2 regions of the Clostridium taeniosporum genome follow, and region 2 is predicted to be linked to the other one. Evidence: riboswitches for the same ligand, from Rfam matches in the RefSeq annotation. Region 2 holds a riboswitch; the other holds the start of a gene.
What was found. Region 2 has a riboswitch for cyclic di-GMP ahead of BGI42_RS13280 (prepilin peptidase). Riboswitches for the same ligand answer to the same signal wherever they lie in the genome.
Positions count from the first base shown of each region.

Region 1 (8,149 bases), 200 kb from region 2:
TGAATCTTATATTAAATAGAGAAATAAATGGATATGTATTAGATGACAAAGTTAAAGTTATTGCTGCGATGAATCCATCTAATAAGTTTGATGGATTTTCTAATAGTCAATATGAAGTAGTAGATATGGACCCAGCTCAAGAAGATAGATTTGTCTGGTTAGAGATGCAATCGGATATAAAAGAATGGATAAAGTGGGGTATGAGTAAAAATGGAAATATCCATGAACATATTATAGAATTTATATCTACCTTTCCACAATATTTACATACACCTAATTCAATAGAAAATATAAAAGCAACACCAAGAAGCTGGCATAGAATCTCTAAGGCATATGAGGTTTATTTAAAAAACAAAGATAAGTATGATTTTAACATATTTTTAAATACAGTAAGAGGAAATGTTGGGTCTAATATATGTAATGATTTTGCGGACTTTATACTTCATATAAGAAAACCTATTATTAAAGTTGAAGATTTATTTGAAAATGATATTTTGAGTTTTGATTTAAAGGAAAAGATAGAAGATGAAAATCATTCAAGACTATATATATTAGTTAAAAATGCTATTTTATTTGTTGAAAAAAATCATTCTGACAAGAATTTAATATTATTTTCTAAAGTGTTAGATTTATATCCTAGAGATCTAAGACTTGGAATTATGAAAGAAATAAAAAAAGATCATAAAGATGTATTATATAAATTACTATTAAATAAAGATGAATTTATAGAGAGTTTTTTTAATATATTTATTAAATAGATTAAACTTTATTATAATTAAATACATTAATATCTATTTTAAAGTATCTTAAATAAATAATTTTAGATATAATTGATAGGAGGAAGTTATATGGATTTTAATAATACAAAAGAGGAACTTTTAAAAAAGGCATATAATATAAAAAGAATTGATGAATTTGATAATATGTATGAAAAGAAATTTTTCCAATTAGTAGAACAAGTAATTTTAGAGTTATTAGAAAGTGAAGATTCTTTTTTTGGGCAATTTATGTTAAGAGTAAAAAGAAAAATAAGAATGGATTTAAATTATCCTATAGCTACAATTCCTAAAAGAAGTGGATTTAATATGTATTTTAACCCGATTTTATTTCTTCAATGTAATAAAAAAGAAATGGCAGCATTATTTAAACATGAAATATATCATATAATGTATTCACATTTTTCTAGAGAAAAGAAAATGAGAGAGAGATTAAGTAAGAAAGCTATAAATACAGCATTAGATATTTCAATAAATCAATATATAAAAAATTTACCACCATGGAGTAAGAAAGTTAATTCTATAAATATGGAATATAATTTAAATCTAAAAGAAGATAGAAGTGCAGAAGAATATGCAGAAGATATTTATAAATCAATTAAACTTAGAGAAAAACATGAAAATGTTGATAAAGAAGATTCATTAGAAGAAATGAATTTAGAAAATGTTCATGATATTTGGGAAGAAATTGATGTATCATTAGAAGATATAGAAAGTTTAACAAAGAAAACAGCTATTAGTATAGATGACTCTAATATGCCAAATGATATTGAAAAAATAATTCTAGGATATAGTGAGAAAGCAGAAATACCTTGGCAAAAGGTATTAAAGAACCTATTGCCGTCTATTAAAAATGGATATAAAAAAACTATAACAAGAAGAAATAGACGACAACCACATAGAGTTGATTTAAGAGGACGGTTACCTAAAAAAGAATCTGAATTAATAATTGCAATTGATATAAGTGCAAGCATGAATGATAGTACTTTACATAAAATTTTAGTGGAAATACTAGAGATTAGTAAAACAATAAATAATACTATAACTGTAATAGAGTGTGATGATTCTATAAAAAGAGTATATAAATTAAGAAGTGAAAAGGATATTAAAAAAAGATCTGAAAATAATGGTTCAACTGCTTTTACACCTGTATTTAAGTATATATTAGATAATAACTTAAGAAATTCAGTATTAATTTATTTTACAGATGGTGTAGGGGAAAAGGAATTAAGTATAAAGCCGTTGAATAAAAAAATAATATGGGTATTAATTGGAGAAGAAGAATTTTCATTAAAAAATCATTATGGAATAATAAAAAGGATACGTAGTGATAAAGAAGAAGTGGTTGAAGGGAATCTTGGATTACGTATGGTTAATTCAGTGATACATGATTGGGCAAGATAAAAATCAATTAAGGAGGAAATAGGTGATTAAAAATTTAAAACTAAAAGAGTATGCAATTATTATGACAATATTATTTTCTTTAAGTTTAATAATAAATATTTTTAGTTATGTTAATATTAGAAATTATAAATATAGAATTGGAAAAGAATCTGAACTTAATATTGAAGATTTAAGGCAAAGAAATGAAAGTAATATGGATATCCTTAAAATGAGTATAGATCAGGGATGCATAAAAAATGATGAATTATTAAAGTTATATAAAAATTATGAGATGATTTCAAATGATATAATAGAATTATGGGAACAATATGCAGAGTATAAATCTAATAGCTTTTCAATATTTTCTAAAAAAATAGAGATAAAAAAAATAATACCTAATGATATAAATTCAAAAATAAGAGAGTGTATGTTTATTTTATTAAACCAAGCTATGAAAAACAAAGAACCAAAGTTAATATTAAATGAAAATTATTTAAATGATTTTATTGCAATGAATAAAGTATCAGAAAAAATATATAATTACTTCGAAGATTTTAATTCAAATAGGTTATCGAATTTAACAGGATCAGATAGAGAAAAGGAAATTATTAAAAATAAGTATTGGATTGATATGTTACAAGGAATATATGATATAAATCAACAATATACTAGTATTCAATGGCATATAAGTGATATTGAAAATTCTAATATTTCGGATATTATAAATTAATATAAATAAATACAACTACTTAAATTAAGTAGTTGTATTATTTAAAATTATTAGTGACATCCACTACATGAGCCACCACAGCCACCTTCAGGTGCTATAACTGGTTTTAAGGTAAGACCTCTACCTTCATTTTCGTTTGTAGAAAGTATTATAAATCCACCAAATTCATCAATTAGAGTTTTTTCCATGATGAAAGATATATCATTTATTTTTTCTACAATATCAGTATCAGTAGCTTCAGATACTGATATGTTAAATATAGGACCACTACATGAAGCACCAGCAAAATTTATTCTAATATTAAAATCAGTTATATTATTTTCATCTAAAAATCCTTTAAATTCATTATAAGCTTCTTCACTTATAGTAATGTTTTTCAAATAAATCACCTACTTAAATTAAAATAATTAACAATTATGTTAATGAATTAAGTATATCATATAAAATATAAAATAAAAAGATTATAAATCAATGAAAATATAGTTTGTAAGCGCAAAGTATGATATAATTTACCAGTATTTATCTCTTTAAAGTATTAAGGGTAAAGTTTATAATTTTAAGTATAAAATAAGTATTAAAAGAGTTTATATTATTAATAATAATTTATATAATAGTTTTTATATTAGTTTTTAGAAGGGAAAAATTTATGAAACCGTATAGCAAAGATTTTATAATAAAAGAAGTACAAGAATATAATTCTTTTATAAATGAATATAGCCTTGGACATTATTGTATAAAAAAAGAAAATAGTAAGGGAATAAAATTACAAGGATATATGTATGAAAATACAATAGAATATGATTTGCCTATAATACAATTATTAAGGGATAATAAAAGTCTTATGAGACTTACACCAAAAGAGATAGAGAGTTCATATCAAGCAATAAAATTTGCCAAAGGAAAAGTTGGAGTTGTAGGACTTGGGCTTGGATATGTAGTAGATAAGATTGCAAAAAAGAATAAAGTAGAGCAAGTTATAGTGTATGAAATTAGTGAAGAAGTAATAGAACTGTATAAAAAAAACTTTGGAGAAAATGACAAAGTTACAATTATACATGGAGATGCATTTAAAGCTAGTTCAGAAACATTTGATTTCTTTTATGTTGATATATATGAATATAAGTTAGATTTAAGAGTAGTAGAAGATTATAAGATATTCAATAAGCTACATGATATACAAGAATATTCATTTTGGGGGATGGAGCATTTTCTTTTAAGCTGTAATTATGAAGAAATACTTTGGGTTTATATTCCTGAAAATTGGATTGAAATGAGTAAAAAGTTATATATTTCTCTTAATACATCAGGATATATAAGAAATTATGAACAATTAGATGAAAATAAAGTAACAAAAACATTAATGGAATTTAAAAAAATATTAAATAGTGATATGGAAATATAATATTATGTTTTTAATCAAAATAAACCTATGTATATTTTATTACTTGGTTCTGTTTTAAATATATAAACACTATTCTAAAACAGAGCCTATTGTTTTTATATAGTAATAGATTATACATAGGTTTTATTATATTAAATATTGAACAATAAATAAAATAATTAAAATGATAATAAAAATTACAGTTTAATATAAAGTTATATGGGGAATGATAAGAAATATTGCTATATAGTGTAATATTTTATTGAATTATAAGGTATTAAATGTTATCATAAAAGTGTTTAGTAAAATATAAATGATAATGGCACACTTATTGAAAAATAAGGTCGCAAAGCTTATGAGTCTAAAGGAAAGATATTTTTTCTATGATCGTCAGGTTACCAAAATATATAATTTTAAACATATAATTTAAGGTTTTGGTATCTATGTTTTATATAGATATTTTTTTATTGTAAATTTCTAGATAAAAATATTTTTATATTAAAATCTAAAATTTAATTAGAAAATAATAAGTAAATATTAAGTAATTCTCAAGTTATAACAATACGTTTTTTACAAATAAAAATGCGAATTATAATTTATATAGTTTTATTTATATTACAAAAAAGAGAAAATTAAATGTAAGAAGGGAGCGAAAATAATTATTAGTTTAATTAATAATTATTAATGATCATGAAAAAAATAGACAAGTTACTATGCGAAGTGGAAAATATTATTAATAGTGGTGTAGATAAGAATGGGGTTATAAAAATTTTAGAGATTTTAAAGTGCTCTATTCCATTAGAAATATTAGATGAAATAAAGTTATATGAAGATTATCTTCCTAAAAATGCGGAAAGTGGTGTATCAGAGGAAAAGAGATATCTTCATTTTTTATGGGATTTATTGGATAAATCTCCTATGTGTCTTATAGCAAATTTTGCAATTCCATATAGAAGAATTTTAGCACAAAAATTATTTAAATCTTGTGGAAAAAATTTCATAGCAGAAGAAAATGTTCGATTTAATATACCAGATAATATTGAAATTGGAGATGATGTGTTTATTAACAGAGGAACCTTTATAGATTCTAAAGGAGGAATTAAAATTGGAAACTTTGTTGGTATAGGAGAAGGAGTGACTATATTAACTCATTCTCATAAAGAACATAGTCATTTATCAAGAGAATATAGACAAGTTATAATAGAAGATTATGCTAAGATATATTGTAATGTGACTATATTTTTAGGTGTGAAAATTGAAAAGCAAGGTATAGTTGCAGCTTGTTCTTTAGTAAACAAGGATGTTAAGGAAAATACAGTAGTTGCAGGTATACCAGCAAAAGAATTTAGAGAAAGAAATACGTTTGGTAATAATGAACATGAACTAAATCATGTGTGGCTTCATAATAAAAGTTTTCAAAATAAATAGATATTTTTAGTGGAATTATATATATTTTAAAATATTATTACAGTATCATTTGATAAATTTTACTAAATTTATAAAATTAAAATAATATCATTAGGAGGGTAATGATGATAAATAAGATTCAGGCTTATTTTAAAAAAGCATCTGTAAAATCAAAATTAATGTTAATAATTATACCAATAGTTGCTTTAGGGCTATTATTATTGACATCAATAACATATGGTGCTGCAAAAAATATGATAGAAAAAGAATTAGTTAATCTTATGTCAGAAAAGGAAACTGAGGCTGTAAATAATATTGATATTTGGTTAAATTCAAGACTTTCAGAAGTTAAGGAAAAGGCTTATAGTCCTATATTAGATCAAATCTTAGAAATTAATCCAGATTTGAATTTAGAAAATAATGATGAATCTATAGCTCTTATAGATCAATTAAATTTATCACGTTGGACTTTTGTTAATAATACATATCCTAATGAATATGCAGCTTTGCATATTTTGAAGGGAATTCCATCTAGTGAATGGAAAAATATAGATAATTCAAAAAAGCTTTTAGCAAGATATTATAATGTAAAGGCAGATGAGTGTAAAACTTCTCCATGGGCTAAAGCAGCTATAGAAGAAACTTTTAAAAAATTTTCTGATAACAATGGCCCTTACGATTTAATTTTAAATCCAACATATTCTGAAGCATATAAAAGAAATGTTGTTATGATGATTGCTTGGAAGAAAGATGAAATGGGAGAGGCTAAAATAGGGGTAGCATCTAGTTTAGTAATAGAAGTAGTAGAAAATAAAGTAAAAGATTTAAAATATGGTGAAAAAGGATATGGAATGTTGATAGGAGATGATGGAACATTTATATCACATCCAAATCAAGAATATGTTATGAAAGAAAATATAAATACATTAGAAGATAAGGAAATGCTAAAGTTATCTTCTGCTATAAAATCACAAGATAAAGGTATAGTTAAACTTGGTATGGGAACTGGAAAGAAATTAGCTTTTTATCATAAAGTACCTGTATCTAATTGGACAGTAGTGAATGTAGTATATGAAAGTGAACTTTTCTCAATTTGTACTAAACTATTAATTTTAATGTTAATAATAGCAATATTAATGATAATAGCAGTTATTTTTGCAATCTATAAATTCTCAAGTAATATGCTTAGACCATTAACTGATATAAGTATATTTGCAGATGAAGTAGCAGCAGGTAATTTAAGTGCAAATATAAATATTAATTCTGATGATGAATTTGGAAATGTTGCTAAAGCATTAAATAATACAGCTGAATATTTAAAGACTTATATTTCTGAAATAGATGCTGTTTTAAGTAGTATATCTAAAGGAAATATTAATATAGAGGTAGATGGTGAATATAAAGGTGATTTTATAGGTATAAAAGAATCTTTAATAAAAATAGTATCTTCATTAAATAATGCATTTAGTCAAATAAGAGAAGCAACACAACAGGTTTCTAGTGGATCTCAAGAAGTATCTTCAGTGGCTCAAGTATTAGCTCAAGGTGCATCTGATCAAGCAAGTTCAATTGATGATTTAACACATTCAATTAGGCATATTAATGAACAATTAAAAGATACAGCTAATCATGCAAATGGAACCAATGACATTGTAAATCAATTAGTTATTTACATTGAAGATAGTAATAAAAAGATGAATGATATGTTAAATGCTATGAGTAATATTGATGTTTCATCTAAGAATATACAAAATATAATTAAAACAATAGCAGATATAGCTGAGCAAACTAATCTTTTAGCCCTAAATGCAGCAATAGAAGCGGCTAGAGCAGGGGAAGCTGGTAAAGGATTTGCAGTTGTTGCTGATGAAGTAAGAACTTTAGCAGAACAAAGTTCACAAGCAGTTAAGAAGACAACTGAACTTATTAAGAATTCTATAGAATCTGTAAATGAAGGTAAAGTTATAGCTGATAATACAGCACATTCATTGAAAGAAGTAGTAGAACATACTAAGGGAGCTACTGAATTAATTGTAAATATAGTTAATTTGGCTGAAGAACAATCATCATCGATTAATAAAATAAATGATAGAATAGAAGCAATTGCCAATGTAGTTCAATCTAACTCATCAATAGCCGAAGAAAGTACGGCAGCTAGTGAGGAGTTAACAGCACAAGCAGAAAGTTTAGATTATATGGTTTCACAATTTGAATTAAAAGAAGATTAGCATATTCTGTGTTAAAAAATAGTAACCTGAAAAAATATTCAGGTTACTATTTTTTATTTTATTAGATAATTTTTAAATATATCTAATAAATTGTCTATTTTACAACTATATTAACAAGTCTACCTTTTATAACAATTACTTTTATTATATTTTTACCTTCAGTATTTGCTTTTATAGTTTCGTTTTCTAATGAAGCTTTTTTGATTCCTTCTTCATCTAGGTTTGATGGAATCATTATTTTAGA
Region 1 covers NZ_CP017253.2:2,740,073-2,748,221, reverse strand. The annotation lists gene BGI42_RS12585 (AAA family ATPase) at 1-758, shown strand, start outside; gene BGI42_RS12580 (vWA domain-containing protein) at 849-2,180, shown strand; gene BGI42_RS12575 (hypothetical protein) at 2,203-2,889, shown strand; gene BGI42_RS12570 (HesB-like protein) at 2,940-3,269, opposite strand; gene BGI42_RS12565 (polyamine aminopropyltransferase) at 3,536-4,291, shown strand; cyclic di-GMP riboswitch class I at 4,582-4,673, shown strand; gene BGI42_RS12560 (acyltransferase) at 4,961-5,698, shown strand; gene BGI42_RS12555 (methyl-accepting chemotaxis protein) at 5,803-7,905, shown strand; gene leuS (leucine--tRNA ligase) at 8,000-8,149, opposite strand, start outside.
Region 1: it holds a riboswitch for cyclic di-GMP, as region 2 does, so the genes downstream of both, BGI42_RS12560 (acyltransferase) here and BGI42_RS13280 (prepilin peptidase) in region 2, are expected to answer to the same signal.

Region 2 (8,149 bases):
AGGGCATCATAATCTTTAACTATTATAATTCTTGGAGTTAGGTTAAGCTTTTTAAATAATCTTTCTAGTATAGGAACATACATTTTTTTTATGTCAGCAGGAGAAGTAAAAGGATTAATTCCAATTATAACTTCATTTTCCCCTTTTAAATGACTCATTTGATATTGTAAATTTTCTGAAACATTACTTAAAGCTGAACAATAATCAAGTAATTGATCAGTTTTATTTTCATGTCTTCCAATCATATCTATTGAATCTAGTGTTTCTTTGTTAGTTTCTTCTATAGTATGTGTTAAATGAGTAAGAGCTTGTTCGATATCAAATGCAACTTGGGTATTTGATTTTGATACGTTTGTTAAGTTTAAAATGGAATTTTTAATGTGTTTCATAGCAATATAACTGTCAGATAAAATTTTAATAGTTTCATTAGAAATAGAATCGAGTTTAGTTATTGTTTTTTTAGAATTTTCAGTAGAAGAATTAGTATCGATTATATTATTAAGAAGATCTTTAACTATATCATCTATTTCTCGTGCAAATTTATCTGTTTCATCTGCAAGTTTTCTAATTTCATTGGCTACTACAGCAAAACCTTTTCCAGCATCACCAGCTCGAGCAGCTTCAATTGATGCATTTAAAGCAAGTAAATTTGTTTGGCTAGAAATATCATGTATATATTTCACAAATTTATTTATACTTTTTGAAGAGTGGTGTAATTTTGAATTTATTTCTAAAGAATCATTAGAAATTGTTTTCATATTTGCTAATAATGAAATTATATTATTTATAGAATTTTTACTTTGTTCAAGAACTGAAATAGTATCATTTGTTTCAGTCTCTACAGTTTGGATACTTTCATCAATTTTTTCACAACTAGATACAACTTCATGTATACCAGATTCAACAGTTTCGATACAAGCTAAATTAGTAGTAGAGTAATCAGAAATAACTTTATTTTTCTTTACTAAATGACAAAATGCTTCTTTGCTTTGTTTTGAAATCCATAAAAGATGTTCAACATCAAATCCTATTGTTTCAATCATAGAATGAATATTTTTAAATATTTTATCTTTATCTGTTGATAAATCGTTATCATTGAAATTAACAATTGATAATTTTGATTTATTGCAATAATATGAATATCCAATTATTATGAACAAAGTAATCATTGATAAAAATAACTCTAAAATAGGATTATTTGTACCAAAAGCAATAAAAATATTACATAGTACACCTAATATTATTGGAAATAAGTACTTGTTTAACCTCATAATTTCCACCCCCTGCGTTATGTAAGAATAAGAGTAAGGTATAAGCACACATAAATTATCCCATAAAGGTAATTTAAATTCAATATTAACAGTAAATTACTTATGTATAAAAATAGTATTGATTTTAAAAATATACATTTATTAATTAATATGATGAAAAACTTTTTTTATTAGAATTTGTTTGTTAGAAAAACAAAGAAAAAACTAGATAAAACTAGAAAAATATATGAATAATTAATTTTTATATTATTATATTAACTTGCAAAAATAAGCGAACATATGTACGATATATTTATACGAATTTAAATATAATATGAGAAGTTAATTTTAATGTCTAGTCAAAGTATAAAGCTTTTAAAGTTTGAAAGACTTGTAAAATCTAAGTTAAATCAAATATTAGTTGAGATCAGAGCGTTGATAGGTAAGTTGAGAATTGATAGTGGAAAGTTGAGAGTTAAGGAGAAAATTCCTTATGGAATTTTAAATATAAAATTATTAAATCTATACTTATAAATGGGGTAGTGGAATTTTAAAATATATATTTTAGAGAGCCTTAATATTTTCAACCAAAATTTTAAACTCTTAACTAAAAAGCGTGCACAGCTACTTTGTTCTTTAGGAAATGTATATATTGAAAGGTGGTTAATTATAATGGAAACTAAAAAATCTAAAATAACATTGAAAGAAGTAATGGGGATGGACTTAGCAATAAGGAAAGTAATAAAAAATTTTGATAAAAAAGAAATCAATACTGATTTATGGTGGAAAGATAGTTACGTATATGAAAGTACTAATATAATTAATGATGCAGAAAAAAGAGGAGAAGAACGTGGAAAAAGGGAGAAATCTTTAGAAATTGCAAATAGATTATTATTAATGGGACTAAAAGTAGAAGAAATTTCAGATGTTATAGGATTACCAGTTAATGAATTATATAATTTAAAAGCTTAATATACTTTTATGGATATATATGTTTTAAAATAACTTCGATATTTTAGTATAAAGCTCATGAACAGGAATTTTTAATTAAAGCATATATTAATAGAGATAGTTATTTTAAGCTAAGGGTTAAAAATTATTATCAAAAAGTGTTTGAGTATTATTTATAGATTTTAATTATGGGATAAATTTCATAATATATTACAAAGTACATAAATAAAAATTTTGAGTTTTAGAATAAACCTTGAATTATAACAAGGTTTATTTTTTTACCAACTATTGACTATAATGTTAATACTGTATATAATACAATATATACAGTATATATACTTTAAGGAGGAAATTTGATTGAAGATATTATTATCTAATAAGTCTGATTTACCTATTTATGAGCAGATAAAGACACAAATTAAGGAACAAATAATGTCTGGTAAAATTGCTGAAAATGAATTTTTACCTTCAATAAGACGATTGGCTAAAGATTTAGGTATAAGTGTTATTACAACAACTAGAGCATATTCAGATTTAGAAGAAGAAGGATTTATAGCAACTATTAGAGGAAAGGGGAGTTTTGTACTTCCTAAAGATAATGAAATGGTAAGAGAGCAGTATTTAAAACGAATAGAAGAAGCGTTTACTATAGCAATTGAAAATGCAGAATTAGCAAATGTTTCAAATGGTGAACTTATTCTCATTTTAGAAAATTTAATGGAGGACGATAAGTAATGAATGCACTTGAAATAAAAAATTTAAATAAAAAGTTTAAAGATTTTAGTTTAAAAGACATAAATTTAATTTTACCTAAGGGATATATATTAGGATATGTAGGTCAAAATGGAGCAGGAAAAACTACAACTATAAAACTTATTATGCAACAACTAAGAGCAGATAGTGGAGAAATAAGTGTATTTGGAAAGAAATATAAAGGAAATGAAATTATATTTAAAGATATGATTGGATTTATAGGTGATGAATGTTATTTTCCAAGTTGCTTTAAGATGAAAGATGTAATTAATACATTGAAAGATTTTTACTCATCATTTAATATAGACAAATTTAATCATTATATAGATTCATGGGAATTGCCAAAGGATAAAAAAATCAAAGATTTTTCAAAAGGTATGAAAATAAAGTTAACATTTGCTAGTATATTTGCAAGAAAAACTAGATTGCTTATATTAGATGAGCCAACAAGTGGACTTGATCCTGTTATTAGAAGTGAGATTTTAGATTTGTTACAAGAATATATAGAAGATGGAGAAAAGAGTGTATTATTTTCTACGCATATTATAAGTGACTTAGAAAAGATAGCTGATTATATATTTTTTATAAATAAAGGAAAGATGATGTTTAATGATACAAAGGATAGTATTTTAGAAAAATATTTAATAGTAAAGGGAGGAAAAGAGGATTTAACCTCTAATATAAAAGAAAAATTAGTAGGATATAAAGAATCAAATGTTGGATTCAAAGGATTGATATATGCTGAAGATAGGAAGTATTTAAATGATGAATTATTAATTGAAAAACCATCTATTGAGGAAATAATTATATTTTATATAAATAAAGGGAAGGAGTGTAAGTAATGAATGCTTTAAATTATTTAAAATTTGATTTTAGGATAATAAAAGGAAATTTGAAATATTACTCATTATTTTTAATAGCATTCTCTATATCTATGATTTTAGGACAAATAAGTGTTAATTCATTAAGTTACCTATTTTTTATTTTAGTGATTGTTGGAGTATTACCATTTAGTTCTGAGGGAAATCAAAAAAGTAAAGAAATGTATTATATGTTTCCATCTAAAGTATCAAGTATGGTAATGGGAAGATTTTTATATTTAATAGTATTAAATGTTAGTGTATGGATAATAGGAATTTTCACAATGTTTCATTTTTATAATGAAGGTTTAATTAATATGTATGAAATTATTATAATAGGTTTTACAGGAATAATTACTACCATTATAGGTATGATACAATATTGTGTTTATTATAAATTTGGAATAGAAAAAGGGAAAGCTATTTTAATGTTAGTATATATGATTCCAGCATTTTTTATATTTGCATTACCAGTTATATTAAGTAAAAAATCTATTCCTAATAATATATTAAATTTTATTATAGCTAACAAGGCTATAGTAGCGATTATATCTATAATTACAATAGTAATTGTAGGTGTAATATCATATTTAATATCATGCTCTATTTGTAAAAATAAGGATATATAACAATAATTATAAAATTAAGTTTAATTTAAGAAAATATTGATATATATATCAGAAAAATTGAGTTATAATATTATAATAAATACAATAAAATGTTAAATGGTATTAATATTTTATTATATTTTAAATAAAATCACTTAAAAGTAAATAATATGTTTATTTAAAAGGCAAGAATTTATTCGATTTTTAATATGTTTTATATTAAATTTAAGATATTATAAGTTGGATTAATTTAAAATATAAGTATAAATAGGGGGTAAAAAAATGAAATTAAAAAAGACATTATCAGTTGTTATGGCAGCTACTCTATCAATGTTTACAATTGCAGGATGTAGTAGTGATGCTATGAGTTATTCAAAGGAAGTTAATAATTTAGCTAAATGGGAGGCAGTAAGTTCACAATTTACAGGTGAAGTTAATGTTGAAGCCCAAGGAGAATCAAAAAAATTAACATTTACTGGAACAAGCTATAATAAAGGACAAGATCAAGTTTATGTAGATTTCAAATTTAATGATCCAAGTGGCGAAATTAATATTCCAGAATTAAAAGCATATATTGATAAAGGCGTAACTTATATGAATAAAAGTTATTATGTAGATACATTTACTGGTAATGGACAATCAGCACCAGAAGCTCTTGTTAATTTACCATATGAATATATAGCAATAGATTCAGGAATGGATATGAAAGCAATAACAGAAATAGCAAAATCACCAGATTATTTAGATAATTTAGGTAAAATGATTTTCGGAGATAGTAATATAGGATTACCTTTAGTTAAAAATGGAAGAGAATACTCTATTAACATGAATTCAGATGAAATGATTGATTTGTTTTCAAAAGCAGCAAAGGCAATGGCAAATAATTTAGATTCTAGTAATTCAGGATTAAATTTAGGATTTGATGCTGAAAAGATAAAAGAAATTCAAACAGCTATAAAAGATCCATCATTTGATACTACATTAAACCAAGCTAAGACTTTAATTCAAGGATCAACATTATCTACAAAAGCAACTTTTACAGATAATGATTATAAATCAGAAATGAATATTAATTTACAAGTAAAAGATATGGCAAAAGTAAATATAAAAATAAATGCTACAAGTGTTAAAGCAGAAGGAAAAGATATTGAAATTCCAGCTAGCAAAACTATTCTTAAACAAGATGAATTAATGAAATTAATGACTCCACAAGATGTAAATGATGATGCTACAGCAGCATAATAAAATAAATATGTATTATTAATATAGATAATATTTATGTTAGTATATTAAATAAGCCCATTTAAATTGATAAATTGTTCAGTTTAAATGGGTTTATTTTTATATCTTAAAATAAATCTAATATTAAAGTATAAATACAAACTTTGAATTTTAGTTTGAAATAAATTATTATATTTTTCAATAAATGGTTTGTATGAAATTATGCAATTGTTATAGATTTCATATAAGCTATCTAATATAATAAAAATTCGTATTCAAAAAACAAATGAAAAATTTAATTAAGATATTGTCTATATTTGATTTTATTAGAAAAAAATAAATTTAAATAGAATGTATTCTAATATTAGAAAATATTTGATATAATTTAGGAATAAAAGTTATTTTATTCTTCAGGAATTTATATTTTGTTAAATTTGTAGATAATTTAGATTATATTTTTGCTTAAAGATTAAGAAATAAAACCTAAAGAATAAAAAATAATCATATGTCACACCATTATTCCTGCACTAAGTTTGGAAAGGGTGCATGGCTAAAAAAATCGACGATCCACAGTCGTTTAGCGATTTTTTTATAATAATTTGATAGTGAAGTTGGAAACTGTGATTAGTTCTCTTAATTTGGGCACCTTGAGAGCTATGAGTTAGTGGTGCAACCCGCCAGCAATTAATTTTATTTAATTGGTGGTTTTTTTTATTTTTTAGGAAACTATATTTTTTAAAATCTGTGGATAACTTAGATTATATTTTTGCTAAAGGTTAAGAAATAAAATCTAAAGAATAAAAAATAATCATATGCCGCACCATTATTCCTACACTACGTTTGGAAAAGGTGCATGGCTAAAAAAATCGACGGCTCCACAGTCGCCTTGGCGATTTTTTTATTTTTTTAGAAGTATTTAAATTTTTAATATGTAATTAATGTAGTATGAACTATCAATTATTAATTAAAATATGGTGTATATATTTTGATTTTTGAGTGAAAGGATGATAAGAATTGGATTATTTATTAGTAATTATTATAGGACTAGTTATAGGAAGTTTTTTAAATGTATGCATTTATAGAATTCCTTTAGAACAATCAATTTGTTATCCACCATCACATTGTGGGAATTGTAATCATAAATTAAATTCTATAGATTTAGTACCGGTATTAAGTTATTTGTTTTTAAAAGGTAAGTGTAGATATTGTAATGAAGGAATTTCAATAAGATATCCATTAATAGAGATATTAAATGCTATTTTATATTTAATTATTTTTTGTAATTATGGATTAACTTTTGAATTTTTTAAATATACTTTATTAAGCTCATTATTAATCGTAATAGGAATGATAGATTATCAAACACAAGACATATATACATCAACAATAATGTTTGGAATAATTGTTGGAATAATATTTATGACATTAGATTTTTTTATTAATAAAGGCTCAATTTCAAATTATATTTTAGGAGCAATAATTGGATTTTTAGCATTAGCAATTATAGTAATTATAACAAAAGGAATGGGTATTGGTGATGCAGAAATCACTTTAGTTTGTGGTTTGTTTTTAGGAATTAAAGGAGTTATTTTCACTTTATTTTTAGGGATTATAATAGGAGGAATAGTAGCAATTATTATTTTGATATTGAAGCTTAAAAATGCAAAAGATGCAATGGCTTTTGGACCATGTTTGTCAATAGCTGCACTAATGTATATTTTATGGGGAGATAGCATAATTAATTTTTATTTAAACTTAGTTGGAATTATATAAGGCATATTAAAATAAATAACAAGTCAAAGACGTAAGAGATATTTTGTGAAATACAATGACTTAGGTTCTGATAATAGTTGTGCTACTAATAGATTTCAATGAAGAAGTAGTTTGCAAAATAAACTAGTATACTAACTAGTTATTCATTCGAATTTGCCTAAGATTATTAAAAATTTATTTATATTATATTAGATAAAATTAGAAAAGAGTGGTGAAGATTTTATGGCTATTGAAAAGAAAAGACTAGGTAATATTTTAGTTAATGCAGGAAAAATAAATAGTTATCAATTACAAGAGGCTTTAAAATCACAAAAAATTCTTGGAAAGAAATTAGGCGAAATATTAGTAGAAAGCAATATTATTACAGAAGAAGATATTTTAGAATCTGTTGAACAACAAACAGGTATAAAAAAAATAGATTTAAACACAATAACTTTTGATAAGAAAGCAATATCTATAATACCTAAGAATTTATGTAATAAATATTTATTGATACCATTTGGATTTGATAAGAATAAAATAAAAGTAGCTATGGCAGATCCACTTAATATTTTTGCAATAGATGATGTTGCAATATCAACAGGATTTGAAATAGAAACTTTCATATCTAAAAAGAATGATATAAAAAAGTTTATAGAAATATACTACAGTAGTCAACAAGTTAGTATAGCCGCTCAACAATTAGCTAAGGAAAGTTCTCAGTTAAAGAAAAAAAATTTTATAAACATAGAAG
Region 2 covers NZ_CP017253.2:2,942,427-2,950,575, reverse strand. The annotation lists gene phnD (phosphate/phosphite/phosphonate ABC transporter substrate-binding protein) at 1-1,271, opposite strand, end outside; gene BGI42_RS13310 (hypothetical protein) at 1,602-1,784, shown strand; gene BGI42_RS13305 (hypothetical protein) at 1,923-2,222, shown strand; gene BGI42_RS13300 (GntR family transcriptional regulator) at 2,559-2,936, shown strand; gene BGI42_RS13295 (ABC transporter ATP-binding protein) at 2,936-3,796, shown strand; gene BGI42_RS13290 (ABC-2 transporter permease) at 3,796-4,443, shown strand; gene BGI42_RS13285 (hypothetical protein) at 4,705-5,664, shown strand; cyclic di-GMP riboswitch class II at 6,248-6,331, shown strand; gene BGI42_RS13280 (prepilin peptidase) at 6,658-7,416, shown strand; gene BGI42_RS13275 (GspE/PulE family protein) at 7,639-8,149, shown strand, end outside.